DNA from 2 places in the Ferdinandcohnia salidurans genome. Region 1 is predicted to be linked to the other one. Evidence: predicted binding sites of a transcription regulator. Region 1 holds the regulator's gene; the other holds the start of a gene.
The links. The regulator Rex, encoded in region 1, represses fermentation and respiration genes when NADH is low (regulators of the CRP and FNR family bind a similar motif). The targets are predictions, from matches to a motif close to TTGTGAAATATTTCACAA.

Region 1 (3,169 bases):
CGTTTCGTCCAACGATGGCAATACGGTCACGAGTTTGTACTTCTAATTTTATATTCGATAAAATAAGATCAGCAGCAAAATACTTTTTGAGCTGATTTACTTGTAGTAAAATCATGTTATTTCACCTCTTGTTTCTATCAACAGTGTATCTTATATTACTTAATTAGAGCAACTGCAATGATATTGTTCACAGATGTATCAAAGACAGATGTGATAAAATAGTGTATAGTTTATGGGAGGGTTTGTTTTATGTCATCATTTACCCATTTTAATGAGCAAGGTCGCGCCAAGATGGTCGACATTACGGAAAAGTCAGATACTGTCCGTACAGCAATTGCAAAATCAAGTATTACTGTAAATAAAATCATTTATGAGCAAATAATAAATAATGAGGTTAGTAAGGGTGATGTCCTTGCTGTTTCTCAGGTTGCGGGAATTATGGCAGCCAAAAAGACGTCGGAGTTAATTCCGATGTGTCATCCATTGGCATTAAAAGGTGTTGATATACGTTTTAGCTGGACGACCCAAGATGAATATGTCTTACATATCACGGTTACAGTTAAAACAAAGGGCAGTACAGGTGTGGAAATGGAAGCACTTACCGCTGCATCTGTTTGTGCGCTAACTGTGTATGATATGTGTAAAGCGGTTGATAAAGGAATGGTCATTGGACCAACTTATTTGGCTGAAAAAACGGGTGGAAAGAACGGAGATTTTAAAAGGGAGCTATAGTTAGTTCCAAGTTAGTGGAGGAATTAAGGTGAATCTTGAACAATCAAAAATACCACAAGCAACTGCCAAAAGGCTGCCACTTTACTATCGATTTTTGAAAAATTTGCATGCCTCAGGAAAGCAGAGAGTTTCATCTGCAGAATTAAGTGATGCGGTTAAGGTAGATTCCGCCACAATTCGGAGAGATTTTTCTTATTTCGGAGCATTGGGAAAAAAAGGATATGGCTATAATGTCAATTATTTATTATCCTTTTTTAGTAAAACCTTAGATCAAGACGAGTTAACGAAGGTTACTCTAATCGGTGTAGGGAATTTAGGTACAGCATTTTTACACTACAATTTTTCCAAAAATAATAATACAAAAATTGAGCTTGCGTTTGATGTGGATTATAATAAGGTAGGTAGTAGTATTGGTGGAGTACAGGTATGCCATCTTGATGACCTTGAAAAAGAATTGCCTGATGATGTAACGGTAGCCATTTTAACGGTGCCGGTTGGGGCAGCTCAGTCGATTACAGACCGCTTGGTCAATAAAGGGATCAAGGGTATTCTTAATTTTACTCCAGCAAGAATCAATGTACCTGAACATATTCGGGTCCATCACATTGATTTGGCTGTAGAACTACAAGCTCTAGTATATTTCTTAAAGCATTATTCAAATGATTCAAATGATTCAAATGAAGAATAAAAATAGATCTTACAATTGTAGGGAGGTGACTTACAGTGGGAAGTCTTGGATTCGGTAGTATTTTACTGATTGTATTTGCAGCGTTATTAATCTTTGGACCGAAGAAGTTACCTCAACTAGGTAAAGCAGCAGGTAATACATTGCGTGAGTTTAAAAACGCAACAAAAGGTTTAGCAGATGATGATGACGATGATGTTAAGAAGAATGAAACTCAAGATGTGAAGTAATGATAGGATGAGTCACATGAACGAAAAAGAAATGTCCGTCTATGATCATATTGGAGAGTTACGAAAACGACTGATCTACATAGTCGTTTTCTTCTTCATTGTTGCATTAGGCAGCTTTTTTCTCGCAGAGCCAGTTATCCTTTATTTGCAAAATGCTGACGAAGCAAAAGAGCTGACAATGAATGCTTTCCGTATGACAGATCCAATTAAAATCTATATGCAATTTGCTTTTATCATTGCCCTTGTTATCTCGTCTCCTTTTCTCCTTTATCAGCTTTGGGCCTTCATCAGTCCTGGCTTATATGAGAAGGAAAGAAAGGTAACCTTGAGTTATATTCCGCTTTCGGTAATCCTTTTTTTAATAGGAGTTTCATTCTCCTACTTTATTTTGTTCCCATTTGTAGTGAACTTTATGACAAGGTTAGCGGAGCGCCTTGATATCAATCAGGTGATCGGGATAAACGAATATTTTCAATTCCTGTTGCAATTGACTTTACCGTTTGGCTTTTTGTTTCAATTACCAGTTATTGTGATGTTTTTAACAAGATTGGGAATTGTAACACCGATGTTTCTTTCTAAAATAAGAAAGTTCGCGTATTTTATTCTATTAGTCATCGGAGGTTTAATCACCCCTCCTGAAATAATCTCGCATTTAATGGTTACAGTCCCGTTGTTCGGATTATATGAAATCAGTATTCTCGTATCAAAAAGTGCCTACAGGAAGGCATTAAAAGCGGAAATGGAAGCGGCAAATTCAATGGAGTAGAGATAATTCCATAAAAAAATAACCTCCGATGTGAGGTTATTTTTTTGTTTTTGCGATTTTTTTTATTTTACTGTGCAGGACAAACATTCGGATTGCCACACCAAAGTCGAAGGTTGCGACAATTGCTAGAAGAATCGTAGAGAAGTTCCAAACGGTCTCTGCCGCACTATTAATCGCAATATAGGTAAACAGAGTCCCCATTAGCGCGTAAATGATGCCCATTACAAAAGGTGAAGTTCTTCGCATAAATTAAAAGCCTCCAATAAATGTCTGTTGCAGCTTCTCGGCTTGCTTCATGATCCTTTCTATATCATCTGCAAAAATCGTTTGAACCACTACAACAAAAGTATTCATTGCAACATGTGCAAAGATTGGAACGATAATCCGCTTTGTTCGTACATAAAGGAAGGCAAAGGTAAAGCCCATCGCTGTATAAATCAGAAGATGCGTAAAGTCCATATGCACTACTGCAAAGATTAACGAACTAATCAAGGCAGAAATGAAAAAGTTGAATTTTTTATATAACGATCCAAAAATAATTTGGCGAAAGATAATTTCCTCAAGGATTGGCCCAATAATGGAAACGACGATTATAAGCAGTGGCAAGGATTTTACCAAGGCCATAATTTCTTGGGTGTTCTCGGAACCAGCCTCAATTCCAAGTAAATGAATCTCAATATTTGCTGCAATAACCTGAGCAGTCATTGCCATAAATATACCTGCAATTGCCCATCCAATCGCTTCCCCTTTTGAAGA
Region 2 (3,169 bases), on a different contig from region 1:
GCAATCGTTAGTACGCCCCCCATTATGCCTAGGATGGTTCCGCTATTATTAGGAGGTTTATATTGAAAATGGCCTTGAGTCGAGTTTGAAATATTCCCACTGTCTTGAGATGCAGCAGCAGCAATAACGGTTGCTCTTTTATCCCTTTCCATGAGCTCCCCCCTTACCTAAAATCGGATATTGTAGGTTCGCGATGCATCTATAAAATTATCTCGTATCTTATTTTAAGCCCATTTCCAATATATTCACCCAGACTTATAAAGGTGTCGAAATGATTTTGATAGAATGACCAACATTTATCCTTTTTTGGTTTTAGGTACAATCTTACGAGGGGAATAATTGATATCCTCTGATGAGTAGACGGTTACGATAAGTGTTCCTCCATATACCTTTGCACGAATTAAAATCGGCTGATTGTATGTATTTTTAAATAGAAAGTCAGGCCCATACCAACTCACTGTTGCATCACGTCCAGGTGGTACATAGCCGACACGTTTACTGTGAGAATAGCGTTTTACAATTTCAACACCTGCGCGATCAACGGCATTGAAGAGCGTGGAGGAAGTCTGACATATGCCACCCCCGATTCCTTCAATTAGTTCTCCACGAATGATTTCAGGTGCAGGCTGATATCCTCTAGCAGCAGTTCGTTTTCCAACAACTTTATTAAAAGAGAAGGTTTCATTTTGAAACAGCACATAGCTATCGATTGCTGCAGCCGAAAGAGCAATATTCGTGGAACGCTCTTTATTAGAAGAGTTAAAATGCGTGACATACTGCCCAATCTGTTTTACCCGAATCGTTGATAATAGCTCGCTATCAACACGTGGATAAATTCGCTGAATCGGTACTTCAAGGTATTCTCCTTTTCCGAAAAACTTTGAATAGAATAGCCTTGAAAATTTATCTTTATCTAACTTCACGCCCACATGTTCTTTGAGGATTTCATTTGACTTGCCAATTCTTGCGTCCTTTGGCTCCTCGTATACTTGTTCTTCTAAATAGGTAAGAAAATCCGTATATTTTTTTATATTCAAGGTGGGTATGCCAAGCAGGGGCATAGAGTATTCAGAACGATTAACAGTCGCGATTGGTTCACCTTTATAGGTTATGTATAGATTATCCTGAGGATGGAACTGCTGTACAGAAAGGAAAAGCATCATTGCCAACAATAATTTCAGTGTCCCCACCACCTTTTCGAAACTCTTTTTTATAGTATGGATGGTTACTTCAAATTCCATTAAAAATACGAGGATTTTTTTCGTTTTAAAATCTGTAACAAATTGTTCAAATTCAAGAAAATGCTGTGATTTGCGTCACATCAAGGTTTGGGGCATTTATGTTAAGATAATAACTTTTTACAAAAACTTCCTTCCCTTTTCTGTAACAACTTTTTGCTATCTCGCATGTTATTATCATTTACACAGTGATAAGCTTTAAAAAATAATTTCGCGAAATAAAATTTTAGCTTCAATTTTTTCTAGATATTACGAAAAAAACAAGTAGCTAAAAAATTTTTGACAACTTTGTGAAGTTGTACACAAATTCGTCACAGCCACATAGTTGTGAATAAAGAGCATCCATTCGGAAAGGAGTACACTTATGAAAATCAAATGGTTTTTCTTATCGATGGTTATTACTATTGCCACAGTGCTTGCAGGCTGTGAACCAGTAATGGTTCTCGATCCAAAAGGTCCACAAGCCGAGAGGCAAGCCCATGATATCTTACTTTCAATTGGAATCATGGCATTTGTAGTTATTGTTGTTTTCGTATTGTTAATTTATATGCTTGTAAAATATCGTGCTTCTAAAATGCCAGAGGATTACGAGCCACCACATATTGAAGGAAATCCTTGGGTTGAAGCGATTTGTATTGGTATTCCAATCTTAATTGTTGGTTATTTATCAGTTGTTTCGGTTCAAAGTAACTACATTGTCGAGTCAGCTCCCGAAGGCTATGAAGAGCAAGAACCATTGGTTATCTATGCTTCATCCTCCGATTGGAAATGGCATTTTAGCTACCCTGAAGAGGATATTGAAACAGTCAATTATCTATACATCCCAACCGATCGTCCACTTGAATTCAGACTTTATTCATACGGTCCAATCACAAGCTTTTGGATTCCACAGCTTGGTGGACAAAAGTATGCCATGGCTGACATGATTACAACCTTGCATCTTGCAGCCGATGAAACGGGTGAGCTAATGGGACGAAACGCAAACTTTAGTGGTAAAGGATTTGCAGAAAATTCGTTTAGTGTAAATGCCGTATCTCCAAAAGATTTTGAAGAATGGGTAGATGAGGTTAAAGAAACTGCGAAACCTCTCACTGAAGAAAAGTTTGATGAGATTTTAGAACCAGGGCATCTTGGACAAATGACGTTCACCGGAACGCACTTAGAATTCGCTCCACCTCCAGAGCATGACCATGGATCAGATGATGCTGAAGAAGGTCATGAGGTTCATGAAGATGAACATACAGAGCATGAAGGTCAAACAGAACATAACAATCATTAATCAACAAATATAACTTGAACGCCGAATTTATACTTCAGATAGGAGTTTAAAAAGGAGGATGAAGAGGACCAAGAATTTCAAGGCGGCGCAGCTTTGAGTACCGGAGCGTATGCAGTAAATACGTGAGGAACGGAAAAGCAAGCCAACACAGAAATTCGAAGTGTCATATTCACCGGACTTTTTAAACATCATCTTCTTTTGAAAGGAGTAACAACGGATGGAATTCTTCGAACGCTTTGCCATACCACATCCAAGTCCCGCCATCTATGCAGCGATGGTTGCAATTGGACTTACGGTAATTGGAATTATCGCCGGCTTAACCTATTTTAAAAAATGGGGTTATCTCTGGCGTGAATGGTTAACAACTGTTGACCACAAACGAATTGGTATTATGTATTTAATCTCCGCATTGATCATGCTGTTCCGCGGTGGGGTAGATGCGATTATGATGCGTGCACAGCTAGCTTCACCTGAAGCAAAGCTATTAGATGCGCAGCACTATAATGAAATTTTTACAACACATGGTGTTGTCATGATCATGTTCATGGCGATGCCGTTTATCATAGGATTCATGAACTATGTTGTACCACTGCAAATTGGTGCGCGCGACGTAGCATTTCCACGCTTAAATGCGATTAGCTTCTGGCTCTTC

Region 2: qoxA (cytochrome aa3 quinol oxidase subunit II) is a predicted target of Rex. The motif match lies at 1,527-1,544, and genes of this name have one in related genera.

What each region holds. Positions count from the first base shown of each region.
Region 1 is NZ_JBHUEK010000027.1:6,834-10,002, forward strand. Features, by position in the region: gene ACFSFW_RS19040 (ABC-F family ATP-binding cassette domain-containing protein) at 1-115, opposite strand, end outside; gene moaC (cyclic pyranopterin monophosphate synthase MoaC) at 250-732, shown strand; gene ACFSFW_RS19050 (redox-sensing transcriptional repressor Rex) at 761-1,420, shown strand; gene ACFSFW_RS19055 (twin-arginine translocase TatA/TatE family subunit) at 1,456-1,647, shown strand; gene tatC (twin-arginine translocase subunit TatC) at 1,664-2,413, shown strand; gene ACFSFW_RS19065 (YdiK family protein) at 2,450-2,659, opposite strand; gene ACFSFW_RS19070 (CPBP family intramembrane glutamic endopeptidase) at 2,663-3,169, opposite strand, start outside.
Region 2 is NZ_JBHUEK010000029.1:142,579-145,747, forward strand. Features, by position in the region: gene ACFSFW_RS20130 (hypothetical protein) at 1-152, opposite strand, end outside; gene ACFSFW_RS20135 (VanW family protein) at 297-1,163, opposite strand; gene qoxA (cytochrome aa3 quinol oxidase subunit II) at 1,603-2,517, shown strand; gene qoxB (cytochrome aa3 quinol oxidase subunit I) at 2,735-3,169, shown strand, end outside.